DNA from 4 places in the Alicyclobacillus fodiniaquatilis genome. Region 4 is predicted to be linked to each of the others. Evidence: riboswitches for the same ligand, from Rfam matches in the RefSeq annotation. Region 4 holds a riboswitch; each other region holds the start of a gene.
The links. Region 4 has a riboswitch for cyclic di-GMP ahead of ACFSB2_RS08860 (winged helix-turn-helix domain-containing protein). Riboswitches for the same ligand answer to the same signal wherever they lie in the genome.
Positions count from the first base shown of each region.

Region 1: linked by a shared signal. The riboswitch ahead of folE (GTP cyclohydrolase I FolE) and the one ahead of ACFSB2_RS08860 (winged helix-turn-helix domain-containing protein) in region 4 are both predicted to bind cyclic di-GMP.
Region 2: linked by a shared signal. The riboswitch ahead of ACFSB2_RS18070 (STAS domain-containing protein) and the one ahead of ACFSB2_RS08860 (winged helix-turn-helix domain-containing protein) in region 4 are both predicted to bind cyclic di-GMP.
Region 3: linked by a shared signal. The riboswitch ahead of ACFSB2_RS05660 (CpsD/CapB family tyrosine-protein kinase) and the one ahead of ACFSB2_RS08860 (winged helix-turn-helix domain-containing protein) in region 4 are both predicted to bind cyclic di-GMP.

Region 1 covers NZ_JBHUCX010000073.1:39,703-47,115, reverse strand. The annotation lists gene ACFSB2_RS18120 (sugar porter family MFS transporter) at 1-85, shown strand, start outside; gene ACFSB2_RS18115 (HAMP domain-containing protein) at 162-1,730, opposite strand; gene ACFSB2_RS18110 (alpha/beta hydrolase) at 1,754-2,794, opposite strand; gene ACFSB2_RS18105 (ATP-binding protein) at 2,803-3,771, opposite strand; gene ACFSB2_RS18100 (SDR family oxidoreductase) at 3,788-4,513, opposite strand; gene ACFSB2_RS18095 (6-carboxytetrahydropterin synthase) at 4,503-5,339, opposite strand; gene folE (GTP cyclohydrolase I FolE) at 5,356-5,916, opposite strand; cyclic di-GMP riboswitch class I at 5,992-6,074, opposite strand; gene ACFSB2_RS18085 (STAS domain-containing protein) at 6,105-6,404, opposite strand; gene ACFSB2_RS18080 (flagellar assembly protein A) at 6,421-7,413, opposite strand, start outside.
Region 2 covers NZ_JBHUCX010000073.1:31,796-39,208, forward strand. The annotation lists gene ACFSB2_RS18025 (MFS transporter) at 1-550, shown strand, start outside; gene ACFSB2_RS18030 (zinc-dependent alcohol dehydrogenase) at 710-1,729, shown strand; gene ACFSB2_RS18035 (hypothetical protein) at 1,796-1,969, opposite strand; gene ACFSB2_RS18040 (hypothetical protein) at 2,270-2,743, shown strand; partial or broken gene ACFSB2_RS18045 (ATP-binding protein) at 2,837-2,953, opposite strand; gene ACFSB2_RS18050 (DUF5131 family protein) at 2,989-3,210, opposite strand; gene ACFSB2_RS18055 (DUF5131 family protein) at 3,323-3,511, opposite strand; gene ACFSB2_RS18060 (hypothetical protein) at 3,960-4,253, shown strand; gene ACFSB2_RS18065 (hypothetical protein) at 4,471-5,256, opposite strand; cyclic di-GMP riboswitch class I at 5,543-5,626, shown strand; gene ACFSB2_RS18070 (STAS domain-containing protein) at 5,769-6,080, shown strand; gene ACFSB2_RS18075 (PP2C family protein-serine/threonine phosphatase) at 6,084-6,869, shown strand; gene ACFSB2_RS18080 (flagellar assembly protein A) at 6,885-7,413, shown strand, end outside.
Region 3 covers NZ_JBHUCX010000018.1:38,276-45,688, reverse strand. The annotation lists gene ACFSB2_RS05685 (MBL fold metallo-hydrolase) at 1-421, opposite strand, end outside; gene dgoD (galactonate dehydratase) at 439-1,587, opposite strand; gene ACFSB2_RS05675 (sugar kinase) at 1,607-2,545, opposite strand; gene ACFSB2_RS05670 (IclR family transcriptional regulator) at 2,779-3,546, shown strand; gene ACFSB2_RS05665 (VanZ family protein) at 3,575-3,967, opposite strand; cyclic di-GMP riboswitch class I at 4,130-4,216, shown strand; gene ACFSB2_RS05660 (CpsD/CapB family tyrosine-protein kinase) at 4,633-5,325, shown strand; gene ACFSB2_RS05655 (YveK family protein) at 5,352-6,035, shown strand; gene ACFSB2_RS05650 (tyrosine-protein phosphatase) at 6,608-7,393, shown strand.
Region 4 covers NZ_JBHUCX010000021.1:61,756-69,168, forward strand. The annotation lists gene ACFSB2_RS08855 (methyltransferase domain-containing protein) at 1-1,232, shown strand, start outside; cyclic di-GMP riboswitch class I at 1,280-1,370, shown strand; gene ACFSB2_RS08860 (winged helix-turn-helix domain-containing protein) at 1,442-1,849, shown strand; gene ACFSB2_RS08865 (helix-turn-helix domain-containing protein) at 1,788-2,375, opposite strand; gene ACFSB2_RS08870 (helix-turn-helix domain-containing protein) at 2,527-2,796, shown strand; gene ACFSB2_RS08875 (hypothetical protein) at 2,789-2,959, shown strand; gene ACFSB2_RS08880 (hypothetical protein) at 2,956-3,417, shown strand; gene ACFSB2_RS08885 (hypothetical protein) at 3,430-3,639, opposite strand; gene ACFSB2_RS08890 (hypothetical protein) at 3,920-5,332, shown strand; gene ACFSB2_RS08895 (hypothetical protein) at 5,458-7,413, shown strand, end outside.

The DNA.
Region 1 (7,413 bases), on a different contig from region 4:
AGGTCGGAGTCTCGAACAAATTGAGCTTGACTTGAGAAACAGAAATGAGCTGAAAAACAGGTACCAGACAGCCGTTGGAAAATAATCGGCGTGATCGTGCAAAATGCCCCTTGTGAGGACAGTTGGGTTCCTCACGAGGGGCTTTCGCTTGATAATGTGGTTTAGAGTTTGAATTTGGACAGTTCTCGTTGCAACTTGTTCGCAATGCCTGACAGTTGACTTGAATCATCATGCAGTGATTTTAACAGATCAGATAATGTCAGCGTCATATCCGTGGTGGCCTCTGTTCGCTTCTTAATTAGATTCCTGATGCGCTCCATCTCATCAAGTAATCCCCCGTTGTCATGTTGAGCATGATTCGCCAACTCAGATTCAACGCGCTCCAAGAAATACAGTACATCATCCGTCGCCGCTCTTCCCTCTGTCGTTTCTTGCATGGACATCGTATACATCTGCTCGACTGATTTGCCGGTGTCGGCTTCCAACATAATTGAAAGGCGTTGCGTCTTTGTAGCTTGTTCGCCAGTGTCCTTTAACACCGCCTGTAAAGTTTCAACCATGCGGTTCGCGCTTTCTGACAACTCACTTAACTCCCCGCCATTCTTCACTTCGCTCCTGGCTGTAAAATCTTTGGTCTCCAACCGCTTAATTTGCGCTTTAATTATCTGAATGTTTTCATAGATCCGATTAAAATATCTCACCGTGATCATAAAGAGTGCAATCAATCCGATAAGCCCTAAAACAATAAGAATGACTGAAAGACGATAAATCGATTGACTCAATTTATCATAGTTCAAAGCCACATACAGAACTTGCCCATTCTGAATCGGGATGAACATTTTATAGACCTTGTGTCCATCTTCTCGGTTGGTATAAGTGATTTTCTCCGGATTAGTGGACATTTGCTTGAGCGTCTTGATGTCCTGTGCGTCCTTATATGTAAAATGACCATAAACCACCTGTTTTTGCGGCGGATATATTTTAGTCTGCAAGCTTGGGTCCGCAAATACTTTCGGATTCAACACGGCCATCTCTTCTATGTCCGGATTGGATTGCTCCATCTTGTCGATCCAGACATTTGTCCCCACACTTTTGGTAAACTGATAAATTTCATTTGCCTGAATATATGGATCAATGATATAGGAACTTCCTGGCGCATGATAATACGCATACTTGAAGAAAGTCGGTTTATCTTTATGTGAGGCCGATTGTGCGATGGGCAGCACAACGAGATTCGGCACCGAATACGTCGCACCAGGCATATTCACTTTTTCTCCATGAAGTAAGGCTTCCCCCACTGGCAAATAGCCAACTTTCTTAAAGCTGAATCCCATCTCAGCGGGATCCGTAGACTGTACGCCGACGATGTCGCCGCCGTGCTGCGCAAATAGCGTGATACCCGACAGTCCCAATTGATCACAGATGTTCTTCAATTCATTCTCAGAAATATCAGCCAACGACTGCCCTTCCAGCAGAGAAGCAATCTGCTTACTCGATTGGGCCATTCTCAGATCGATTTGGTGTTCAATGGCATCGGAGGCCGAATTGGTTTCCGATATTTGGGCCTGAATCCCCTTGGAGACCAAATTCGCCTGATCATTAATTTCAAGATGAATGTGTTGGTTCATGAAATACAATTCGATCACGCCGGACAATAACCCAATGATAAGCAGCACCGACAGTGTGCTTCGCAAAAAATATCGGCGCAATGAGACACCAGATTTGAACATCCTACAAAACCCCCCGTGCTTGTCTAGTTGTCCATATACCACTGAATTGCTATCTCTCTGATTTCTCTGAGCTTGTAATTGCAACAATGCATCTCGTCTTCATATTCAATCAAGCGCTTGCCCGCAGGCAGTATGTCGTACAGGTGATATATATCCGAGCGCTTCACCATCCGATCCCGACCGCCGTGAAAAAGAAATACCGGATTGCGATAACGCAATTGCTCGAAATCAGGAAACGGATCTTTGTCATCACCGTGTATACAATCCATGCGCACGTTAAAGTAATCCGGCATCGACATCTGTTGTCTATCAAATGCAGGACTCACCGCCACAGCTTTCGCCACGTTGGGATGACAACTGGCGTAGACCACCCAGGAAGCGCCAAAACTGGTGCCGAAAATAAATACAGGTAGCCGAGGGAACTGTTCCAACGTATATTCGATAAGCGCATCCACAAATTGTCGCCAGTTTTCAACTGTCGCTTTTAACCCGTTCATCACGTAGGTTTCTCCCTGCCCTGGTCCGTCAAAACTCACCGTCACAAAGTGGGCATTAAGAAAATCTCTTTCATAGACAAACAATTCTTCCTTTGAAGAGTCGATGGGGTTGATGATGATAACGCACCCCTTCGGGCTCTGCGGCACGCGCACACGCCCCAGACACGTGTTGTTGTCCACTTGGATGGATACATACCTCGTCTCGACGGCGGATAGGTCATCTGCTTGCTGAAAGGCCTGCCGGCTCAAAGCAAATAAGCGCTCCTTTTGTCCACATCGCTCCGGAAATATCCACTGCCCAAGGTTATAAAACAGTGCCGCTGTGCGATACGCCAATTCGGCCTCTTCAAATGATTTCCCCCGCCGCAGCTCCTCCGCCAGACTGATTTTTTGTTCGGCCATACGACTCCAGTTTCCTACCCACGCTTCCAGGTCAGTCAGACGAGGTCGGATATCCGAAAGTTCGTTGGCATCGACCCCATGAACGAGCCATCGCTCCCAAAATCCGTCGATGAGCAATGCAGTCCGAATGGACTTATCAATTGCCCCACTGATTCTGTCACCCATCATCTTCCTCATTCCTTACCCTGGCTCTTGTTAAAAATAAGAATCACCGTTGATCCCTGTGGACTTGTCGACAATAGGACTTGATCGCTCATCTTCATCATTAAAGTGAATCCTTGTCCCAGAGATTTCTTGGTGGAGTAACCGGCAAGCAAGGTGGCATTCGGCAGATCATCCATCGAAAAACCGGGTCCTTTATCCTGAATGATGGCCCGTATACTCTGCCCGTCCTCAACCAAGGTCATTTTTCCATATTCAGCATGTTTTAAGATATTGGTAACTGCTTCACTGATGACCAACAACCGACTCATGATGAGTGATGGATTGGGCTCCAACGCTGAAAATACCTGATTCGCATGCTCGCGACATTTGGTAATATCAGTCCGTTCCTTTATCTCCATCTCAAGGTAAATGTTTCCCATCAAGTATTGCTGGACTTCTTGGTCAGTAATGAGCAGGAATTTCTTTTGCGATGCCGCATAGATGACGTCGCGATACACTTGCCAAACTCTTTGATCCCATCCATCCCCCATCGTGTCCGAAGGAGCGTATGCACCAACATCATTCTGCCGTGTGGCATTTTGGGATTTAGCATCTTGTGACAAATCTCTATGATATTCCTCCGCCACCCTCGTCAAACACGTCTCCAGCCGCGATGTCAGCATCATGTCCGAAACTTGTTCGATCACATTCCCATCTGACGGCCCTTGATGAACCAAATGCTCCGCAAAATATAAAATGGTATCAAATTCGCTCTCTTGTTTGTCGCCAAACGGGTATGAAAAAGCCGTATAAAACAATAAATCCATTTCTTCGGCGTCTAATGGGAGAAGTTGCCCAATACGTCTTGCTATCCAGCCAATCACCGCTTTTTCCTGTGCTTCATGCCTAGTTAAATAAGCAGGGAGCGGCGGGAGCACGGCCAGTGTTTCATTGTTCTTGAGCGGCGGACGAAACATTTTATCAAAAAAATGCTTCACAACATTCAGTTCCCTTCTACAAGATACCTAAAGGAGGCATGATGGTAATTTCGTCAACAAACGCTCCCACATGGGCAGATAATAAATAGACGATGTGCTCTGCCAGCGTCGGTAACGGAATCATCGACGTCAAATCCGGTTTAGGTTCAATTTCATCCCAAAACGGACTATTTACAGCTCCCGGCAAAACAGATGTGACTTGAACCCCGCTTCTTCTAAGTTCCACCTGTAAAACGCGAGAAAGTCCCAGCACACCGAACTTCGACGCCGAATACCCTCCACCGCCAGGCAATGCAGTGGATCCGGCGATAGAAACGATGTTTACGATATGACCAGACTGATTTTGCGCCATGTGATTGCCAAAATACTTACAGCATAGAAACGTCCCTTTTAGATTGACCGCAATCATGTGGTCGAAGTCTTCAGAGGACAAATCCAGGACATGCGCAAAAGTTCCAGTTCCCGCACTGTTGACGAGCGCATCTACCCTATCGAATCGCTTGATGGCCTCATCACAAAATTGATGGACGGACACCTCGTTCGCCACATCAAGCGGGACAGCCAACGCCTGCCCTCCTGCTGTTTCAACTTGCTGCGCCAACTGGTCTAATTCGCCCTCATTCCGACTGCCGAGGATGACGTTTGCCCCTAGCGCCCCCAACAACAAAGCCGTTTCCCGTCCAATTCCCCGACTGGCGCCCGTAATTGCGAAGGTTCGTCCCTTACATGAATCAAACTGCATCGTCGTAATCCTCATCTGCTGAGCCGCAGTATTCAAAGTAATTTTTTTCCGTCTCCCAGAGTCCAATCTTATATATATTTGGCACATGTTCATAAAGGAGATTCCAAATGACCATCGCAACCATCTCGGAAGTCGGATTTGAATCTTTAAATTCATCCACATCCAAATTCAAGTGTTTATGATCAAATCGATTCAAGACGATACGCTCAACCACTGCGTCCAACTCTGCTAAATTTACAATCATCCCCGTGACTGGATTGATTTTGCCCCTGACTGTCACCTCCAGCCGATAGTTATGACCATGCCCATTCGGATTGTTGCATTTTCCAAAGATCTTGATATTCTCTTCATCGGACAATCGGTCGCTGTGCAGTCGGTGTGCTGCACTGAAATGGTATTTTCTCGTCAACTGAATCATTGAACCAAGCTCCTTTTCCGAATATAAGAAGGGATTCTCATGCAAGCGAACCTTATATAACTCGCAATCAGGAAATGCCTTGTCCAATGATTCCCAAATATATGACACTAGGTTTTCAGTGGTCGGCATGTGGTTTTGGAAATAGTCGTTTTCGCGATTCAAGAACTTCCCATCGATTTTGGCGCTGATAAACTTTTTCGCGATTCTATCGACATCCACGATGTTCACCACAATCCCCGATTGCGCATTTAGTTCTCCACGCACCGTTACTTCCAGCGCGTAATCGTGACCATGTCCGTTTAGGTTGCTACAGGCGCCGAATACTCGGCGATTTTCCTCGTCGCTCCATGTATTGACCCAATACATATGGGCAGCGGAAAACTCGATCCGTCGGGAAATATAAATCATGCTGTTCCCACCTTCCTCAATTTCGAACGAGGGCCTGTTCAAATTCGCGGACCAACGAATCACGCTCGGCAAAGCTCCCCTGTTTCACAGTTGTCACCGTTCGACTGCCAGGTTTTTTCACACCGCGCGCGCACATGCACAAGTGCGTGCCCTCCAATGTCACAATCACGCCTCGCGGTTTGAGCACATTCATCACTGCGGTTGCAATCTGCTGTGTCATACGTTCCTGCACCTGTGGACGTTTGGAGACAAGCTCAACCAATCGAGCAAATTTGCTCAATCCAACCACACGCCCATCCGGGATATAACCAATGTGGGCCTTTCCATAGAAAGGAATGAGATGGTGCTCACAAAACGTGTAGTAATCAATGTCTTTGACGACGACCATGCCCTCATACACTTCTTCAAAAGTGGTCGTCAGTGCAGTTTCGGGCTCTATCCCAACGCCCGAAAATACTTCGGCGTACATCTTCGCGACACGTTTTGGCGTTTCCAGCAACCCTTCACGTTCCGGATTTTCACCGATCAACGCAAGGATTGAACGAATGTTTTCTATTAGCGCTTCTTGCTGACTCATTATCGTTGACAATATCCATCTCTCCCACCCAATGTAAAAAATCCACCCCGGAAAGGTGGATTGACTCCGTCCCTTTTCGGCAACCCGGCTGCCATAGCGTGTGCTTTAGGCCCGTGGCTTTGTGTCCCCGCCTTTCAACGGGTTTACGATTGAACAAAAGGTCTATATTTATTTAGCTCAAAATTGATTTAGCTTAGAATATCTTCCAAACCGATGATGGCAAACACCTCTTGAATTTCATCGCTGACGTGTAAAAGTTCGTAATCTACGCCTTGACGCCCAAACAAATGAAGTGAGTTCACAATCGAACCAATGCCCGTGGAATCAATAAAATCAACACCTGTAAAATCAATGTAAACTTTTCGCACATTCTGGAACTCAATTTTGGACATTTCATCTTCGAAAATATCCACGCCGTTCATATCCAAGGCGCCCACCAACATCAGTTTTATCGTTTCGTCTTCCAAATTCGTCCGAAGTTCAAACATCCCGCTATTCTCCTTTTTACCTTAGGATCAAATCACCGTGATCATCGACCCTGATACGCACATCCATCTCTTCATTGATCAGCTTTTTGGCTAGCTTCGATATCTTAATCACCGTATCCGTACCTATCGTATCCGCTTGAATGTATCCTTCATCATTGGTTAGCCAAACCTCTGTCCTGCTCCCGCTATTCGATCCAATCTCCTTTGCCTCTATGAAATTGCCCGCTTGCACGCGCCCGCCTCGCAAAATGCCCTGGACTTGAAACCCACCCTTGCAATAGATGTCAGAACCATAGCAAAAGCGCTCGACGTTCACATCCCAAGCCGACTTGATGGTGCTGTTGGTCAAGCTCTGCACTCGAATATTCATCTTCTTATTCGCATCTTGCTCGATGGAAACGATAATCGTGCCCATGTACTCAACAAGTGACTCCAGTTGAATCAATTTAGATACCAAAGGATGAAAATAGCAGAAGCTCTTCTCCAAAAAATCCATGATCTTATGCACATCAGGGTCAAAGCTTTGTCGTTCATTCTTGATTGGACGGCTCAATTCACGAATGCGGACGGGCAAATCTTTGAACTTCACCTCTGTCAACAATTTCAACAGCGGCTGCAATCCTTTTTTGGCGATATCCCCCTTCGTGAACGCCTGATTTGCCTCAAGTTGCTTTAGCGCCGTGATCACGCCGATGAGATCCCTGTGAATCAAACGAAAACTCGGAAGCATATTGTCCCAAAACAAATTTGCGTGACCACAAATGATGTCTGCGCCAATCACAGGCCCTTGTATGACCGTGTCCCCTCGTGTTCTGATGGTGGCTTTTGCCACAGCGCCCGTCACATGCAAATTACCGCCAACTTCAACCGTCATTCCTTCTTCGATATTGCCCAACACGTAAACATCCCCATGAAAACGAATGTTTCCTGTCTGGATGTTCACATTTCCGTTGTGTACAAGTTGCGGCAATATGCTGAAGTGCATCGTATGATTCGCGCGTCTTTGGAT
Region 2 (7,413 bases), on a different contig from region 4:
CTTGCCACGGGCAGAGGCTGCATGGTTCACACTGACTTCGTTCATTGGGGCGCTCGTGGCGAGTCCGCTGATGGGATGGTTGAGCGAGAGGATACACGATAGGCGTCGGCCATATATCGTGACACAGACGCTGTCCACCATCGCCTGGTTGGCGATTGTCCTCTGGCGGGGGGAGCCACCGCTGTTTGTGGCAGGTCTCATCATGTTCATTGTCGGTTTTGGCTGTGGCAGCACCTTGTTGACATTTGCGGTCATTCGCGACCAAGTTCCGGCAGAGCGTTCTGGGGTGGCTTCCGGTTTTGCGAACACAGGTGGATTTCTGAGCGCCGTGCTGTTGCCGGTGTTGTTTGGCGCTATCATCGATGCCGCTGGCGGCGCGACCGGGGCGAATTTTGCAGCGGCGCGTCATGCGTACACCATCGCGTTTGTCCTGCCAGCCGGGTTTTCCATCGTCGGGGTGGTCGGCAGCTTGCTGTTGCCACAGGGGTTGCGTGAGCGGAACGGTGACGTGGAAAAGATGGACGGGATGGCGCCGCAGACTTCATCGTAAGGCGCGATTGATGTTGTTTTGGATACCATGTTTGACCGCTGCAGACGATGCTCTGCCGCGGTCTATTTTCATGTGGTGAGGTGCCGGATCGGCCAGGACTTGGGATATCCATTGACGAATCTGTTTTAAACAAGTATCGAGTGATGTGAGGGATGGATGATGAAAGCACTGGTTTACGAAGGGCCACGGCAGATGAATTTGCGCGACGTCGAAGTGCCGTCGCTGGAGCGCACGGATGTTTTGGTGGAAGTTGCTTGTTCCGGCATCTGTGGTTCAGAGTTGAGTGGATACCTCGGGCAAAACTCGTTGCGGGTCCCTCCGGTGATCTTTGGGCACGAGTTTGCTGGTACGGTGACGGAAGTGGGAGATGGGGTGACGAGGTTCAAAGTGGGGGATAGAGTCACTGCCAATCCACTCGCGACTTGCGGGGCGTGTCGCTATTGCAAAGGCGGTAGACAGCAACTGTGCGCCAACCGCAGACTGTTGAGCGCATCATTACCTGGCAGCAATGCGCAATATGTAAAAGTGAATGAGCGCTTCGTCTATGCGTTGCCTCCATCGTTGACGTTTGAACAAGGCGCTTTGACCGAGCCGGTTGCATGCGCTGTGCGGGCCGTGGAATCTGCCGGTGTTTCACCGAATCATACCGTGCTGGTGATGGGCATGGGGCCGATTGGGCAATTGATTCTTCAGGTTCTCCGCCTCCATGGCGTAAATCAGGTCATGGTTGCAGATACAAATCCGCTTCGTCTAGAACAGGCGAGACGTCTCGGCGCATATGCTGTGAATCCATCAGAGCAGGATATCCTTGCTGAGCTGCAGGCGTTTTCTGATGGCATGGGCGTTGATGCTGCATTTGATGCAGTTGGCAACAACATCACGCGTGAATGCTGTATATCTGCTGTCACTTCAGGGGGCGCTGTCGTGTTTACTGGGTTGCACGAAGCTGTGTCAAATCTGCCCATCAACGACATGATACGCAAGGAAATTCGCACCATGGGCGCGTTTGCCTACAGCACTTTGAATTTCGAACTCGCGCTCCGTTATCTTTCCGAGGGCCGCGTGGGTTTTCAAGGGGGTGTTGTAAGCGCTCCCCTAAGTGAAGGGGAACAATGGTTCAAACGGTTGCTTGGACAGGCAGGAGAAGTCACGAAAGTGTTGCTTCGGCCACAAGATTGAGAAAGAGTTTCGCCAGTCCAATCTCAAGCGAAGGAGGACCATACCCATGGGTGCCGACAGCGCGTTTCATACCGATTTGACAGATGATTTGCACACATTGACGAAAGACAGTGTACGTCCCGTGCTAAGTCTTTTGACATACCGATCTAACTTGAGTGTATTCAATTCCTGCAAAATGGAATCAGCGGTAAGCGGAACGAGATATTCCGCCAGTGCGGTTTTCATGGCACCCTTATCCATGTGTATTCTTCGTTAGCAGTTGGACAGGACTACCTGCACCTCTCGTTCTAAGGCGTTTTTTCATGTCTATAGGTGACAGCAAATCGAATACGCCAAACATTGGACGGCATGTTTCGACGACGAACACGCTTGACAAACTCAAAATTTATTTATGCAATGCTAGTGATGCAACATATAAAGATGGGTATTCGTCCGAGGATCTATGTATTCTAGTGGCAAAATTCAATCCAGAGATAATATTTTCGTGAGAGATCGGTTATCATTTAACCGATCTCTCAAAATTTTGAAAGGGGGTAATTTATGAATAGGGGACGTTCCATCATTCTTATTGTTTTCGGTGTATTATTATTGTGTTTGGCTGTGCATTATTTCGACCGATTAACCATGGTTAACAAGAAAGCTGCGGTAGAAAGCATGAGTAGTTTTTCATCGTATTTATCCATCGCTATTGATGATGAAAATTACTCGATAAAGCATCCCAACGATATACAAAGTCGCAAGGATGTAGCGACTGAAATCGACAAAGCAGATATTACGATGGGAGCGGCTGAACCTTTATTTAACTATTATGGCGTGAATAATGTAAGCAGCGTTCATAGTATCATGCTGTACTTACTTGAATATAATAATGTACATAACAAGACTGTGGTTCAATACTTAGATGATGTTTCGCCAGAAGTAAAGCAATTCATTCAGAAGCGGAATCCAACGATAAACGATATCAAGCAGCTAATAAATCAACTTTCATCTGCATATGCCAAAGTGAAGATTTAAGCAAGGTTTAGGTTTCTTTTGTTTCGCAAGTAGAAAGTGCAGAGACAATTGCGGCCAATTTGTGCATGGTACTGCCAAATCATTGACGGTAGATTAAGATGAAACCGTCGAAAGCGCATTGCGCAATCGGAAACTCTCTTTCGTAAAGGCGAGAATGTGCGCGTGGTGTACTAATCTGTCGAGCAATACTGCAGTTAGGCATGTGTCCCCAAACACTGAATTCCGCTAGAGCATCTTAGAATCGTTTAAATGCTAGGAAATTCGTCCCATGTACGACGATCAAGTAAACGCCCAGTACGATGCTTCTGCACACCGCCCCATTGTTTAAAAAAGAACCGTATGTGATGAGAGATACATAAATCTCGAATCTCACGTGGCCAACATGGAGCTATAGGGCGCGACCTTGGTCCGGATTCCCCACCTACGATAACCCAATATATTTCTGAAAAGTCTAACGTTTGTTCCAAGCCAGATGTTCGGTTTCTAATTGAGAAAAAGTGATAGTTCAGCTATCCGTTCTGGGCGCTTTGTGAGAACTTGAAAGGTATGTTGTTGGGCTTTATTCATGGTGGAGAATACCTACTGAATGTAATCGCCGGGCACATCTTTATGAAACAAGTTTGACATACTATTCACGAAAATTTTCTTTGGATTCTTCCAGCGGAGCGGTAGTTCAAGCAAATCATGTTGAAGGGTTAACGAAAAACCACTCGCTCCTGCATCTCTCACTGACTTTGGTACATCCCGTGGTCGGGTTCCAGGCAGCATTTGACGATTTTTTTATTGTTTACAAGCATCGCCCCAGTTCCGATGGCATTCCGATATTGAGTGAAGTCAATTGGTGTACCATCAAGGGTTTCAACGCCAACTTTGTGAAAAATAATACGAGATTCTAGGTCGTCAGAGATTGTCTTTGAAGTTAAACGAGGAAATACTTGAAGTAGGATCTTTAAGCTAGCGTACTGGTCATTTCGCCGATAGTATAAATTCTGTGTTTGAGATGACATAGCGGTTAAATACCGTCACAAGAAACAAAGCGAGGGCGTAGTATGGTTTGATAGGCATGTTTTTGCATGTTCAAAGTCGCGGCAGGGAGAATTTTGTGTGGAGGGAAGATGGAATCTGCCACATGCGGCGCCAACGCGGTGACCCGGACAGGAGTTGCGAAATCGACGACGAATAATGAGTACAGGAAATGCCGAGGAGGTAAGATGAAATGGGCTTTTTTGATTCGCTTCGCCGCGCAGCGGAAGGCATCAGCCAAGATGGTCAATACAATGAAGACCATGAGTGCGCGCGCTGCCATATCACCATGCAGTATCATGGCGCGCACGCGATTCGCACAGGTGGATTGAGTCGTGGGGCAGGGCTGGTCACTGATCTGTTGTTTGGCGGTCGGGACGAAGAATTCCTCAATACCGCAATGGAGCGCAATGTGGCCGTTCATGTGTTCGTTTGTCGGCAGTGTGGATCTATCGACTTCGTGAATGATCCCAATCATGGATTCTAGATAATAGGCAGCTTCGCACGGGAAAACGACGCTTTATCTACAGCGCCATGATTCACCAGTTCTGGCGCCTGCTCGAAGTAGATAAACACTCGCTAGAACTTGTTGATATGACAGCAGCCTGGTCGCCAATGTGGGACGGGGCTGTTGTGCATCTTGCCGTCTTGGTAATCCCTTGCGCGTTTGGCGTACGTTCAGGCTAGCCGGATCGGCAAGATATCTAGTTCAGTTGAGTCTCTCCGCGGCTGGATAAATAATTCCAGAGTGTTTGAACCGACTTGGAAGCAGAATCAGCTTCCCATTTTCCGATTTCCTGATAGGCGATAGCAAGTTTGCGCGCCACTTCCGGCTGTGCCGCTTGAGGCACACTGCTCTCGCGCGCCGTTGCGCCGCGATATCCACCAGGACTAAATAAATAGTTTACGGCTTTGTCGATCCGCCGCGTATCCACGGACCCATCTTCATTTCGATAGGGCATTTTCCATGTCGATTTCGCGCGCAGATCTCCAATGTAGGCAAAACAGGAGTAGTGCAGTTTGACGCCATGATGTGTTTTGTATTCTGATAAATTCATATCGACAGCCGCGACTTCATTCGGGGAGATGGGCAATGCGCGCATCACGTCTTTTGGCAACTTAGACAAGCCATAGTGAGAGAAGAAAAACAGGTTTTCGTGTGGTTCATCTTCATCGATACATAATTCGATTTTGAGGCGTATTTCATTTCCAGCGCGTTCACCTAACACTAGACGCACTCCGTCAAACGCGGCGATGTATTGAACCCGATGACGTTCGGCGTACGTGCAGGCTTGCAGGAGTGCAGCGTCCAACGCTTCTTGTTTGTGAAAGACGTCCCAATCCTTCGTCTCAATGACCATCAATTTCACGCCGCGATACAAAAGGAGAAAGTCTGCGTGGTCCGGTTCACGGTCAATTTGATCCGGTTCATATCCCAAGACATCTGATAAAAGTCGTTCCAACACGGCTCGAACGTCCCGTTCATTCAACGCTAATACACCATTATTGTAACGAGACGTCTACTTTTGTACAAATTATCTAGAAATATTATTCATTTGTAAAGTGGTGCCTCTCCTGTATTTTCTAGCGATATCTTTGAACATGTGGAGGATTGTGTCTCATTTTGTCGAATGAAATGGTGTCGTGTTAAGGATTCAGTGATGAAAGACAGTATATGACTGTATCTTCTTGCCTCACAGATCCTCTGCCTCGATGTTTTCAATTGTGGAATGCTCAAATCACAGTGGAGATTTACGCAAGGAAGACAATTTATAAATCGTCATTTGGCAAATCAGTGGAAACGCTGAGACGCAAAGCTACGGGTCTAAGGACATTGTCTACGATCGCCGGGTTGCTACCAAATACAATTCTGGTAAAGCAACCTCATTGATTAGGGGTTGCTTTTATTTATGTGCCCCGAGGGAATTGTGAAACGGCAATCTCATTTTCTGTACAGATTTAAAGAGGGTTGGTTAGTGAGTTGCACGGGGGGGTTAGGCACTTGAGTTTGTCGGTAAAGATAAAAAATCGTTCTGCAGATTCGATAGTCATCGAAATGGTCGGTGAAGTGGATTTTTCAACAGTTGATGAGGTTTTGGTGCAGATTGCACAGCATCGTGATCAAACCATATCACTGGATTTTAGCGGGGTTCATTTTATCGATTCTACAGGCATCGGACTTCTATTGCGCTCTGTAATGGAACTGAGGGAAGACGGGGGCAACATTACGGTCGAAACCATTCCACCTTATATTATGGAAATATTAGATGAGATGGGTATCTCTGATATTCTGCATGGCTTGAATGGAGGATAGCCATTGAGAACGAACGAACTGCAGCACCAGTTTGAGAAGTATCTGGAATCGATAGAACACTCATCAGACGAAGTAAAGGCGGCTGAGACGATTCAAAAAATGCTGTTAGATGATGAGATTCCAGCTTGCAGTGAACTGTCGTGCTTGGGTCTGTCTATTCCGGCTTATCGTCTGAGTGGTGATTATTACGATTTTATCTATGATGAGCGCAATGGACGGTACTGGATATTGATTGGCGATGTGATGGGAAAAGGGATCCCTGCTTCACTATTGATGGTGATGGTGCGGTCTACAGTGCGCATTCTGACTAATTTTAGTCGAACACCTAGTGAACTGGTGTGGCAATTGAATAACTCGCTGCAGAAAGATATGACGCGCCTCCACGCTTTTTCCACGTTATTCTGCGGTGTGTTCCATGTCGGATCTGGGGAGTTCACTTATACTTCCGCTGGACATCCCAATCCAATTTTAATGCGGGCAAATGAGGAAAGGTCGATAAAACTAGAGGCGAAGGGAACCGTCATCGGTCTGTTAAAGAATCGGCAATATCGAGATTTTACGGTGCCTTTTTCAACAGGGGACGTGTTGGTTTTATGTACCGACGGCGTTCTTGAGGCGATGGACACCAACAAGAACCAATACGGATACCACAACTTGAAGCAAGCGATTGAAGAAAAAAAAGGCCAAAGTTTGCTGGAGTTAATCCAACATATTACAGATGATGTGCGATGTTTCTCGCGGTCATATAGGAGAGATGACGTCACCATCGTCGCTGTTCGCCGAATGTGAGGAGGTGTACCCGGAATGTTAGGCGTAATCATCACACGTGGCAAAACGGTGGCGGAGGCGGTTCGCAATGCGGCGAGACAATTCAAGGTTTCGGAAGATGAAATAGAGTACGAAATCGTGGATAGGGGAAGTCGCGGATTTTTTGGCCGCTCTGCAGTGATTCAGGCCGCATTGAAAAGACGAACTTCCGGTGATGTTGGAAGCCAAGCGCATGAAGCAGGCCTTGAAGAGAATGCGGAAGATACATCCACAACGTATTTTCAATCCGAAGAGCTGGTGCCAGAAGGGACCGCGTGGGTGAAAAATGGCCAAATTGCTTGTAAGAATGGCATTTTCCATTATGCATTGGTAACGCCGTGCGACGGACTTGTTTTACGCGTCAATGGAGAAGCCGTCAAGGGAACAACCTTGGTCATTGAAGAGGATGTCATTGACGTTGAATTGCTGAATGAGCGAGTAGAGCCGAGGATGAGTCTGACGGTTTCGCCGGATAAAATGCAGGTTACGCTGACATTTGAACCTGGCTACAACATAGTTCGGCGCA
Region 3 (7,413 bases), on a different contig from region 4:
GCGCTGAGATGATAGCTTCGTCAGCCACACCCGCGTCCCGCAAGATTTCAGCGTGAGGCGCCGGCACGACAAACTTCACATGTTTGGCCGCGTGATGCAGGCGCGTGATGGTCTTCGTATCGAGATGATCCCCATGGTGATGCGTAATCAACACCGCCGTCAATTGCGCAAGCTGCTCTGGTTCAATGGGCGGATTATACTCGCGGATAAACTCATTATCGGGGTTCTCCGCTCTGTTGGTGCCGGACAAGAACGGATCGACGGCAACCATCGGGACGTTGCCAGTATCGGACGTGGGCGCACTCCCTTTGATCACGATGCCGGCCTGTCCAAGCTGCCACAGCGCAACGGCAGTATCTGGCACAACGGTTTGCTCTATCTCATTTTGCAGCGCGATTCCTTCTTTATATACGTAATTCATTTTTCTTCCCTCCAACATCACCATTCAGCTACAGTGCCATCCTCGTTGCGCCAAACCGGGTTCTTCCAATTGTGTCCTTGCGCTGCAGCTTCACGCACAAACGACTCGTTGACCTGAATGCCAAGACCAGGCGCTGTCGGCAAAGGCACAAATCCATTTTCGTAGCGGAAGACCGTGGGATCGTCCAAGTAATCGAGCAAATCATTGGTTTTGTTGTAGTGAATGCCCAAGCTCTGTTCTTGAATAAACACATTGGGGGTGCAAGCATCCAGTTGAATGCATGCGGCCAATGCAATGGGACCCAAAGGGCAATGCGGCGCGACGGCGACATCGTACGCCTCGGCCATCGCCGCAATTTTGCGCGTCTCGGAAATCCCGCCTGCATGCGACAAATCTGGTTGAATGATATCGACGTACCCATCGGTCAACAGCTTCTTGAAATCCCAGCGCGAGTACATCCGCTCCCCCGTGGCGATGGGTGTCGAGGTGTGCTGCGCGATTTCGCGCAAAGCTTCGTTGTTTTCCGGCAGCACTGGTTCTTCAATAAACATCAAATGGAACGGCGTCAGCTCCTTCGCCAACACTTTGGCCATCGCTTTGTGGATGCGGCCGTGAAAATCGACCGCAATGCCAAAGTCGCGCCCGACAGCATCGCGCACCGCTTGCACGCGCTCCAGCACCGCGTCCACTTTGGCGTGTGAATCAATATAATGCAACTCTTCAGTGGCGTTCATTTTTATCGCTGTAAACCCATGTTCCAGTTTTTCACGAGCCGAAACGCCAACGTCGGATGGCCTGTCGCCGCCAATCCAGGAGTAGACGCGCACTTTGTCGCGCACAGCGCCGCCAAAAAACGCGTACACCGGCAGTTGGTGCCGCTTGCCTTGCAAGTCCCATAGCGCTTGATCTATCCCAGCCATCGCACTCATCAACACAGGACCGCCGCGATAAAATCCAGCGCGGTACAACACCTGCCAAATGTCTTCAATCTGCCCCGGATCCCGGCCAATCAGATAATCCTCCATCTCCTTGACCGTCGCAGCAACAGCCGCGGCGTGCCCTTCGACAATCGGTTCTCCCCATCCAGCCAAACCATCGTCTGTCGTCAGTTTGAGAAAAAGCCAGCGGGGCGGAACTAAGAACAATTCCAGTTTCTCAATCTTCATGTCGCGTCGCACCTCTCATTTATCGTTTGACATCGGTCGTCTGCCCGGAGAGAAAAGCAGTCAGTTCAGCGCGCGTCGGCGATGATTCATAATCGCCAACACCACAAACCGCAATGGCGCCAAGCGCGCAAGCGCGTCGCACGGCATCCGCAACAGGCACATGCTCCAACAGGCCCGACAACAAACCAGCTGCAAATGCGTCACCAGCGCCGACTTCATCGACAAGCTTTACCGTAAAACCGTCGACGTAGCCCGATGTGTCCGCCGTCTGATAATATGCGCCCTGGCTGCCCAGCTTGACCACCACCAACTCGCACCCCTGCGCCAAAAACCAAGCCGCGATGGCTTCCGGCTTGTCGCTCCCTGTCAACAATTCTCCTTCTTCCAAGCCTGGCAGGGCGACGCTGGCATACTTCGCCATCTCGCGCAAAACCGGTATGGCGGTTTCCTGCGACCACAATTTGAAACGGATGTTGGGGTCAAATGACACCCGAATCCCTTGTGCTTTCGCCCTTTGCAAGATGGTAAGCACCGTCTGGCGATTCAAGTCACTAAGCGCAGGTGTAATCCCCGTCACGTGTAAAAATCCGATCTCTTTAAAATCAGCCAAGGGAACATCTGCTACCGCCAACTGGCTGACCGCCGAATGATTCCGATAATACTGCACATTCGTGCCATAAAGTTCCGAACGTTCCTTAAAAAACACCGCAGTCGGGCGATCGCGATCGAACTGGACATGCTGGACATCCACGCCTTCGCCGCGAAGCGTTTTCACGATATACCGACCAAAGCCATCGTCGCCTAATTTGCTGATCCAGGCGACCTGATGCCCCAAGCGCGCAAGCGCAACCGCAACATTGCCCTCTGCGCCAGCCATGCGTTTCGTAAAGTTTGTCGCTTGTTCAAGTGAAGAGCTGTCCGGCGTGAACAGCACCATGCTTTCGCCAAATGTGACCACTTCCAACAGACATGCACACTCCCGTCGTGAAAATAAAGTCAAGACCTTTGCTTGCGCCATCCTCTGCGATCACGCCTGTGTTTCCATATAAGAAACGTTGTTTCTCCTATTTCTATGCGTTACTATAAAACAGTTGAAAACGATTGACAATGGCATCCGGCGTGATCGAAAACTAGCATGCTTTATCACACTGGGATGCGAACGTTGACGGCAAGGGATGGAGCGTGGCTGATATGAAGCAAGCGCAAACCAATGCACCTTATGGGACGGCCATTCTCAAAGGTGTGGACATCATCAAATACATCGCAGACCAGCCGCATGCCAAAGGAGTCAGTGAAATTGCGCGCGACTTAGGGATGAACCGGTCGACTGTCTATAAACTACTGGACACTTTGCAACAGGTCGGCTTTGTGCACAAATCTGAGCGGAATGCGACGTACACGCTCGGCGCTGGTCTCGTGCGCCTTGCGCATCAGGCGCTGAACCAGTTGGATATCCGAACCTTCGCGCAAAACGCCTTGGCAGAATTGAATCACGCAACTCAGGAGACCATTCATCTGGGGATACTGGACGAAGACATGGTGGTTTATGTGGCCAAACTGGAAAGTAAGCAAACGGTCCGCATGCATTCGCGCGTTGGCAACACATCGCCGTTGTACTGCACTGGCATCGGTAAAGCCATCCTTTCAACTTGGAGTGAAGAACGGTTGGACGCGTATTTTGCGCGCACCAAACTGCACAAATACACGGCGCATACAGTGACAGATGAAATGGCATTGCGGCAGATGTTGCAGCAAATCGCGCAACAAGGCTATGCCATGGACGATTGTGAGCACGAGGCCGAGGTGCGGTGCATGGCTGCTCCGCTCTACAAAAACAATGTCCTGTATGGCGCGTTCAGTGTCACCGCCCCAGTCTATCGTTTCGATGACGACACCGCAGCACGCTATATTCCCTTGGTCAAGGCATGCCAAAAGGACATCCTGGCGAAACTCCCCTGAACTTCAGCCACAGGCACAGCGAGCGAACTTAACGAATACGCGATCTCGCTTGCAAAAAATAGGATAAGGCGACACCGAGTGAATCAATCACCATGTCGTACAGACGTCCATCGCGCATGAAATACAATTGAAAAATTTCAGTTGTGATGGCAAACAGCACGGTCACAATCGCCGCTGCATTGCGACGGCGAAACAGTTTGACCAACAGGGCATCCATGATCAAGAAACCGCTGAAATGACCGATTTTTTGGATCAACCAAAACGGGTGCAACGGATGAAGATCCAATTTCAGCAATGATTTGAAGTGGGGGTGCGGCTGGAAGTGAAAACCACTGATGTGCAAAGTGAATGGATCAAGTGAACAAGTGAAATAAAACAACACAAAAGCCCAGGCAACCACAAAAAACACACGCTGCTGCACTGGGAACCACCCCCGCTCAAGCTATCTTTACAAGACTGTATGAAGCGACTTGCCTCCATAAGATGACGAGCATCAGATGGCACCCTGCATGAAATATGATCATTCTACCACAACTTGCTAGACAAGCTTACTTGCCGCCGCTAAAATGAAGGCGTCACACACATACGAACGAAGCAAAAATTCTGAAAAGGGATGACGCAAAGCGATAGGGGCTCATTCAGTTTCCTGATATGCCAGCTAGTTGCCGTATTTATACCTCCGTTATGTCGTGTGCAAATAGGAGAGGTGTGTCACACAATGGTATATGTATGGATTGCATGTGCTTTTATCGTCTGTGGAAGTGCTTGCCTGTTAGCAATTGCCCTATGTGTAGTCGCCAAAAAAAATGACTCGGACGGTAAAGCGGACATGTAAAAATCGCCAGGCCCTGTAAAGCACGCGCCAGCAGGATGGTGTTTTGACCGAGACTTCAGTTGATTTTGCAATCCCATTTTCCAACATATTCAATCCTATTGCTACTGACTTCTATGTAAAGTGATACTTGCGCGCTCTTTTGCACCCCAAAATTCATAAATTTCACTCCATATTCCTTGCAGGATATTGGGTATTCATGTCGAATTTTGGGGATTAGCTGTGTCCAAAGTGACGAAGGGGTGTGTCAGATTTTGAGCATTCGCAATCGCGGTCGCAAGCCGATTGCACAAACCAACACGAGATCTCCAATTACAGAATCATATAGAAATGTAAGGACAAACATTCAATTTGCGAGTGTGGCTGATACCACAAAGGTGATACTGATTACTAGTACAGTTCCGAGCGAGGGCAAGACATCGACCTCAAGTAATTTAGCAATTGTATCAGCCCAAGCGGGGAAACGTGTTTTACTGATAGATGCAGATATGCGTAAGCCGCAGATTCACCAGGCCTTTCAAATTTCCAATCTAGCTGGCTTGACCAGCTTATTAATTAAGGAACATACTTTTGCAGAGGCTGTCATTGAATCTGAAACGCCAGGGTTGTTTATTCTGCCGAGTGGTCCGATTCCGCCGAACCCCTCTGAGATTTTATCCAGCCAACTATTTAGCGACTTCATCGAACAATGCCAAACAGAGTTTGATTTGGTTATCATCGACACGCCGCCTGTGCTGACCGTGACGGACGCTTTGGTGGCGAACCGAGTAGCCGATGGCGTGCTATTTGTCATTGATTCACAAAGAACGAACAGAGTGCACGTAAAAAAAGCCGTCCATGCATTACAACAGATAGATGCACGCATTTTAGGGGTAGTACTCAACCGAATGAAACGCTCAAAAGGCGATTTGTATTATTATCAATATTACGCTTCAAACGCCAATTAGCGTTTTGATTCGAGAAGGGGCAGAACATGGAAGAGATAGAACTAAGACAATATTGGGTGATTATTCGCAGGCGTTGGATTATGGTGGTAGCCATACCGCTCATCGCTATGATTATTAGCGCCATTTTTTCATTTTATATTATCCAACCGCAATATGTAGCCAGTACCACTTTGTTGGTCAACCAAGAACTCACCGACAATGAAGGTCTGCAATTGTCGAATATCCAAGCCAATCAAGCTTTAGTAAACACGTACAGCGCCATCATCGAAAGCAGTACAGTCGAAAGTACTGTGATTCAACAGCTTAATTTGCCCTACAGCACTGGGCAATTAAATTCGATGATTTCCGTCTCGTCACCGACTCAATCGCAGGTCATTGATTTATCGGTATACGGGCCAAATCAAGCTCAGGCAGCCCAAATTGCCAACGCGCTGGCGACTGCTTTTCAAAGCAAAGCGCAAAAACTGATGAACGTGCAAAACATACAAATTGTAGATAAGGCCGCTCCCGCAGCTTATCCAAGCCCAGTGTCGCCAAACAAAAAGTTGAATATCGCCATTGCACTGATTCTCGGTTTGCTGGTCAGTATCGGTTTGGCGTTCTTAATGGAATATCTTGATAATCGGCTGCGCAAAGAAGAAGATGTTGAACGATATTTGAATTTGCCAGTCTTGGGCACCATCCCTGACTATACCATCGAAAACAAGTAGGGTATTTTGCAAGGACGTTCATTTACATACAAAGACCCGTAGGACAAGCGCCTGACGGGTCTTTGTATGTAAAAAACAATACAGAGTGGATGATTGTTTTTTCAAAATATTAAACAGAAATTCAACGCGTTTTACGTCCATGGGCTGGGTGACTAGCATCCCATCTCTCGCGGTTCTGCTCAAGCACCACAGCAATTTCAGCGTCAAAGGTGCTATCCGCCTCCCCTATCAAACGGAATTTCCGCTTGTTTCCATGGCAGTAAGGACAACTCCTGTACCGTTCATAAGACGCCGTATCAGCTCCACATTCATCACAAAAATAATAATAGACTCTTTTTGTTTCCATAACCCTTTTCTCCCCTAATAAAGATTTTGATATACGCGCGTATTTTTTATTTGGCACATACCATTTAATCCTATTGTACAGTCAGGTGAGTTGTTTTACTATAATGAATTGCATCAAGAATCTGCCCGAAATCATTTTGAAACTGACTCGTTGCACACCCATCATGATACAATTTATTTAGGTAGCGTGGCTTCTTAGTAAATACAATACTTTCTAGGATGATTTTATGACTCATATCATTACAGATATTCATGCACACGTGCTCCCAGGTGTGGACGATGGTCCCGAGGACCTCACGGCGACGCAGGCACTTTTGGCGACATTCCATTCAACCGGTGTTCATCGAGTTTTTTGCACATCCCATTATCACAGTCCTTATTTTGATGTGAAACAAAGTGATTTAGAACAAGGATTTTCAGCTGTTACACAAGCGCGCTCCAGTCATTCTTTAGAATTGGCATTAGGTGCGGAAAATCGCATCTCTGCTGAGTTCATTGCCGATATTCAAGCAGGAACGGTTCATACATTGGGATCGACAAATTATGTATTGGTTGAATTTGAGACGCCAAAAATCACTTCACAAGCACTGGACATCGTCTACGAACTGATCGTTCGCGGTTATCGTCCAATCATGGCGCACCCTGAGCGCAACTTGGCGTTGCAGCGAAAACCAGCGCTCGCTGATACCTTACTGGACGCCGGACTCCTTTTGCAAGCGACGGCCGTTTGCTTTCAACAAGCGGAAAAACATGCACATCAATCTGCCAAATTGGCTTGGTCGCTCTTGCGCCAGGGCAAAATCAGCGTCATCGCGTCAGACGCGCACAACACCACTAGCCGCCCACCGGATTTGATGACTGCTTATGACAACATATCACTTCAACTTGGCAGCAGTGTGGCCGAGGAACTGATGTCGAACGCCAACGCAATATGGAACAATGAAATGTGTGAGCAAGTGAAAATAGAGGGCAAGGGCGCAAAACGGACAACGCGTTTATTCCGCCGTTCCTGACAGGTCAATCCTGTAGTGAG
Region 4 (7,413 bases):
CGACAGCCGTCTATTTGGCGCATCAGCAGACCGGTGAGCTAGATGTCACGGAATCGATCGCGCATGAAGCGATGCGACGGGTCGAACAGTTTGTCGATGACCATGGATTTGCCACTTTGATGCAACTCTACATGTTAGAAACTTGTTGGGAGAACCTGAATGCCCTCCGGCACTTTGGCGAAATTCCGGAACGGGATTATGTGCTCGGGCTATGGCATCGACCCTGGGTGGCTTACAGCCTGGGAGAAGAGGTTTTGTTCGCCAGCGTGTTGGGAAATATCGAACTGCAAAAACGGGGAGAACATCGCTTTGTCCGATTGACGGATGAAGGATGTCGGGTGTTGCGTGCAGCGACGGACGCTTTACAGAGAGCGGGATATTTTCGACATCGTCTCGAAACATTGCGTGTCTCTCAATTTAGTCAGTTCCACAACTATGATCAGATGGATCAGGAGATTTGGCCGTACGCGATGGAACAGCGCCAGACGTTCTTGACTTGGGCTGCCGTGCAACCTGGCCAGCGTGTACTGGAACTGGGATGCGCCGATGGGGTCGTGACATTTGCGGCTGGATTGGCTGAGCGAGTGGGGCCGACTGGTTTTGTGGTGGCGGTCGATCCGTCGACGGGGATGCTGGCGCGGGCGCGGAGAAAGCAGTATCAGGCACATGTCTCTTGGGTGGAATTCCGTCGAGGCAAGGCAGAACAGTTGCCTGTGCAAGAGGAACGCTTTGACATGGCGCTCGGGGTGGGGTATTTCCATTTGACTGACCGTCCACAGGCGCTCCGTGAGATGAAGCGGGTGGTGCGTCCGGGCGGCGTCATCGCCAGTTGGCATCCCTTGAAGATGACGTTCACTGCGCCATTCTTTCGAGAGTGGTTCGAACCCATCTTTACGTTGGCGGCAATGAGAGAAGAGCAGCCCAAGGATTATTTGCTTCATCCAGACGATGCGCCCAAAGATTTCGAGAACGCCGGATTGGAACACGTTGAAACATTCGTGTCATCGTCGGTGTTAGCCTTTCAACATGCAGAGCACGTCGTGCAGCACTTCATTCGTGGCGTCGGCTGGTTTGGCGAAGAACTGGCTCCACTCCCCTGGAAGGCCAGGGAGGCGCTGATTGAAGAACTGATGGAACGTGGTCGATTCGTTTGCCAGCGCTATTCCGCTCAAGAACGCAGGATCGAGTGGCCGAGTCAGGCGATTCGGGCGCGTGTACCCAAGAACGGATGAGAGAAGCCAAGGGGAAAGGGTTGAATGAGTCTGAGAACAATGGATGAAACGAATAGGGGCAAACCCTGTGAAAGCGGGGGACGCAAAGCTATAGGGACTACGGGTTGAAGTATAACCTATTGTCAGCCAGTTGCCGTTTCGCGAAACGTCACTCCCTATGCCGGTCATCTTGCTTTCATGGGCTGCTTCATGCATGGGGGGAAGTCGTGATGGATGGAGAAAGCCGGATTGGTTTGGGCAATGACTGCTACCTCGATCTGGATGGCGCTGTATTGATAAAAGACGGACAGACGGTCTATTTGACCCCGATGACCTTTCGATTGCTGCGGTATATGGCGGATCACATGGGCAGCGTGTTAACCGTTGAAGAGCTGATTCGCCGTCTGTGGGGGAAGCAGGTCATGGTGCATCGGGATGAATTATATGTCTATATTCGAAAGATTCGCATGGCCCTCGAAGATGAGCCAAACAAGCCGCGATGTTTAAAGACCTTTCGGAATCGTGGTTATGTATTGTATCCCCGTCAAAAACATGGGTGTCGGGGAAGATTGCATATCACTTATCCGGTTCGGGTGGTTTCGGAACAGGAGAGGACAACTGGAGCGCCCGATGAATAAAATCACGAACAAAGGTCCGTTGTTCTTCCGACAAAGGAACGCCATTGTACGAAACGTGTTCTTGATTCAGCAATGTGCCCAAATCGATAGACTGCCAATCGGGTGCTCCAAGCAGGTAGTCAGGAGATACCTTTAACGCGTCTGCGAGACGTTCTAACGTGGCGCGAACAGGGAGTGAACCGATGCCGGATTCCCAGCGTTCAATGGTTCGGGCAGACAGGTGACATGGTGTGGCCAAATCGGAAATACTCATGGCGCGCGCGATGCGGGTCGTATGCAAGCGATGGGAAAAGAGGAGCATCTGATCGTCTAAGTAGCCAGCCATTTGGAGGATGTCCCCATAGGGGATACCAAGGGCTTGGGATAGGGGGGCCAATGTGCTGGCCTTTGGCTTTCGTTTCCCGTTCTCTAGCAAGGAGATGTAACCTGGCGTGAGGTTGGCGCGTTTCGCCACTTCACGTATGGTGAGTTTTTTTTCTTTGCGCTGTCTGCGCAACCAGGCTCCGAACGCCTCGTCCATATACATCCATCCTGTCCCCTGATTCTGAGCCGATGATACCATCCGTTGAGCAGGTGCGCAATGAAAAAGTTAGCAAAAGTAATCAAAGATGTGATTGCTCGTTCCGAAACAGGCGGATTATGATGGGCTTACCACAATTGTGCAGGGAGGCGGAATGATGGCAAAGGTATCTGGACCAATTCGAGTGTACCCGGAAGCATTCACCCGCGCACGTATTCTGAAAGGCTTGTCTCAAAGAGAACTGGCTCGATTAACTCAATACAGCATTGCCTACGTGAGTCAGCTGGAACGAGGGCACCGCAATCCGAGCCCGCACGCGGCGCAACAATTTTGTCTGGTGTTGGACAAGCCGTTTGACGCGCTTTTTTATCTTGTTGATGTTAACAAAAGTAAACAGGAGAAAGCGGAGGCGATACATCGTGCTTGATGAAAAACGTCCGACACGCCCCGAATCTGATCAACAACGTCATCCAGACGGTAGTCAGCCCTACCCACAGGATCGGCGGGCTTATGAGAACATGATGCGTCATGACGCGTATCGTCGGGTGAAGGGGCGTGTCCGTCAGACGAAGTGGGTGGATCAGGAATGATGGATCCGCGAATGCGGCAGATTGAAACATGGTTGTATGCCTATCCATCCTGGAAACGTCGAGTCAAGAATTTGCAAGCGCAATTGAACGACTACCCAAGAGTGGGATGGTTCAGCACCGTGCCCTCCTTCCCGCAGGGAGAAACCAGTGATCCCACGTACGACGCGGTGGAAAGGCGATGGATTCTGGAAGAAGAACATATTCGACCCTTGCTGTTTTGGATTGGACTGATCGACAATGCGTTGGCTGTCCTCACGGATGAGGAGATGACGCTGGTCCGGCTGAAGTACTTTGAACAGAAAAATAACACCATCGTTTGGGAAGAGATGTATATATCCCGCAGAGCCTTTTTCCGATTGCGCATGGCCGTGCTTCATCGGCTGTTTGAAGTACTGGGCGGCGAGTTTGCGCTGATTTGGGAGACGACGGATCCGGAATGGAGTCCTGCATCGAGATAGGGGAGCGGCCGTTTAGCGGCCGCCAGATGTCTCTTCATCCAGTTGATGGCGCAGAATCGTGTGAAGCGAGTGTGTAAAACGATGGATAGCATCGGGGGTTGGATGATTGAACGTCACGGTGATGGTGACGTCATTTTCTTTGAATGTCACGCTCCTTGTACCATCCGAGTTTTGGCGCTCACATACGCGTTGTCTTGATAATTCAGGTGAAAACAGATTCATCCGAACAAGCCTCCTTGGTGAAATGCAGGGTTGAGAACGCTGCGGTGGACGACCCATGAAGTACTTGACTTCACCATTGCAGGGAGTGAATCTCTTCCATATAGACCCCCGGTAGAGTGGAGTATAGTTCCTATGAATAAGTGGTGGGTGCCAGGACCGTGACAAACCCGTCTCGGGGTCAACAGGTAAATCATCGTCAATCGGTTGGCACGCTGGTGGCACTCATGCGGTGTTTTTCTATGATAGGTTCTTGATAAGCGCGAGAAGGAGGATGAACGACATGAAGAAATCAAGCAGAATCCTACTTTCGACGATGGTAGTATGTATATCTGGCTATGTACCAGCCGTCCATGCAAAGATGATTCAGACGGTGTACACGGCTCCCACCCAATTGGTGTTGAATGGGAAAGACGAGTCCAATCCGGTGCATCTCGTTCGGCGGGAGAGCGTCAAATCGGAACCGACAAGCTGGCTGCCGATTTGGTATCTGTTTGGGACGTTGACGAACCTGAGTATCCATAGTACATGGAACGGACATGACTGGAATTTGACTCTGCCAAGCAGTATGCCGGTTGATTGGTCGAACCCTCCAAAGAAATCGACAAATTCATCTGATGTGTCGATTGAAATCAATGGAACGCCCGTTGAATACGCTCCGCGATATGCTTATCGGGACTCGAGCGGGCACAAGATGACCTCGTATATTCCAATTTGGTACTTGATGCAAGCACTGAAGCGAGTCGGGATCACGTCCACCTGGGACGGAACATCATGGTCAATGACCACAGAAGAATCCACGCCCCATGCAACCAAGCTACAGGTGGTCAAAGACTTTGTGAATACCTTGCACATGTCACCGGATACATCGGGTTCAAATCCATATGATGATGTGAGTGCAGCGGACTGGCCATACGTGAATGCGGTGATTCAAAAAGGATACTTCACGGCGGACAGTGGAAGTCATTTTGGTTCGACAGACGCTGTGAATGTGGAGACGGTAGATCATGCGTATCAGTTGTATGTGGGCATCCCAGACAGTGACATCACATGGAACGCCGGGGGGAACACGGTCGCCTGGGCGAACGCGGTGGAATTGAATCAGGGTGTTGGAACGGGTATTTTAACGAACGCAAGCGAAACGCAGTTGATGTCCAATCTCTCTGCGCTCTATCACGGATATTCAGAGAATTCGAACGGCACGTACCGTCTATGGTTTCAGCCGTATGACGCCAAGGTTGCGTTTGCTCACAATCCAGACGTCACTGCAGCCATGGCCTCCTCGGGGCAAGCGAATACATTTTCACTTGCGGATCAGATCACTTTTTCAGTCCAAGGAAACGGTAAGCTAACGTTCGTTCTTCCGTGGCTGTCGGATCAAAACAAAATGGAAATCACCTGTGGCTCCTTGTATAACCCATCAGGGAATCATACGGAATACAGCTTGGATCAAGGGGGAACTTGGCATCAAGCAACTGGTTTCTATGGATTCGATTCACGAGATCCGGGAAACGGGGGAACAGAAACAAATGCCAGCGAGGTGTGGGTACAGACCGAACAACATGCGGAATTGGGCATCAGCGAGATTTTCCCCAACCACGATATTACATTTGTCCAGACGGATTTGATTCCATCTTCAAGCGCTGCAATCCCACAAATCACAGACAGTAGTGGCCAGCCAGTTTGGAAAGGGTGACATACGGGATTATCGTTCTTCAGCTTCGGAAACAATCGAATAAAACAACAAGGAAAGCCTACCCATCGGGTGTAGCAGCTTTCCTTTTTGATCTGTGTTCACTCAAAATGAAAGGAAGTCGACTGATGAATCGATGGAACAGACGCTGTATTCAGGCCAGTATTTCAATTGTTTCTATCTTTTCTGTTCTTGTGATGACTCCGAGTGTGGCGTTTGCGTATATCAGTCGAACGGATAATCCTTCGGGAACAGCGGGGACGATTATTCCGAATGGACAAATTCAAGGAGGGACATCATTTTTAATCCAACAGACGAATGATACATCTCTCATGCTGATTCAAGATCGTGGTGATCTCTATAAATACGGCACGGACGGAATTCCCATCTACAACGGAAACGATACGCTCGGTGGCATCTGGGGCTTTGACCACGTGAGTCACGATGGCGTACCGGTCACCGAAAATAATGGCTACAAAATGATTGGACAATCGACCATCTCACAATGGATCGCTGCACTGAAGGGCGATCCTTCGTATGTCGAGGCACGCCTTTGGAACACCACATTTGTGGACAGTGCCGGACAGACTTTCCCTGTATCAAATATCTCCCAAATTGTCGCCGAAAGCGGTGCCGCGTTTGCGCCTGAAACCAATGGGGACTGGTTTGATGAACCCGTATATGCGACCGATCCGCCAAAAGCTCAGATCACCATCGTCGGACCGAACAGCGTGCAACAGGGAACGCCAATCCAGTTTGCCAACCATGTATCTGTCGAAGCCTATCACACCAAGTACCACTTCGAATGGATTACCGTGAAGAACGCGAATGGAGAGGATGTCACCGCCAAGTGCTTTAACGAAAACGCCTTGCAGGGGAAGGCTCCATACAACGGGGAAACATTGACCGGTCCGAGTGGTCAACCGATGGTCGAGGTGCAAGGAGGGGGAACCACCTCGTTTCCTCCGTCGTTTGTTGAAACGACGGATGGTGGCAGTTCGCAACCGAATGAAATCCATACGACGAATCTAAGTCCCGGTCATTATGTGATCGAGTTGGATGTGAAAGACTGGTTCAATCGATCTGCCACCACGGCTACAGTGGATTTCACCGTGAACCAAGCGTCGTCTTCACCTGGTTCTCCGCCGACGCAGCCGTCACAACCGAGTGGACCCACATGCCCGGCTCCAACGATTCCATCAAAGCCTGCAAATGAAGTGCTTTCGTACAACTGGTCTCCGGACGGAACCGGCGGGCAGATGCTTACCTGGACGGATACAAATTGGCAACTGCAAACGACCACGAACAGCAACGGGTGCATGGAATATAAGTGGCAGGACGATCCGGTGACATACCATCACGATTATCCACTGAACGTAAGCAACCTCCAAATCACCGGACTTTTTTACGATCCAGGCCAACCGGGGGATATCTGGTCTCCAACGAATCCAGGAGTCTCACAACATAATGCAGATGCCAATTCGGATGGGTCCACGGATGGCGGGAATCAGGCGTTGCCCACCTATGGCGATCCGACTCGTTACCCGGCTGTCTATGTACGAGTGGGGGGAGGTGTTGCCTTTCGACTGAAATGGACCGGTTCTCCACATGACATGCCAAGCCGCGCGAACGTGACATGTCAGTTGGCGAACCCGGATGGAGAATCGAATAGGTGGACGCAGACGTTTTCGTTGCTACCCGATACGGTGGTGAATGATGGAGATGTACCTGTATGGGATCCGAACGGCAATGGATATCCGCCACCTGCTACGGAGTATGGGTGGGTGTACACGGCCATTCCTAAATACGCGACAACAGGTGTCCCGAACGACTTTTCTCAACTGACTGCATGGAACTTGACTGGCGATCCCACGACGAGTGCGCACCTAGGGGCGACGGTGACGTTCACGACAGGGGAAGGCTCCACCGTGACGTGGAGCGAGACCGACTTGGCGCAAACCCTCGGCTATCCGACGTGGTATTACTTGCATCAAACGCCGGACGCGACAGCGAAATATGAACAGGCTCAACCAACGTGGAATCGAGCTTACACCACCGAATCGTTGCCGAAGCTGAACAAGCAG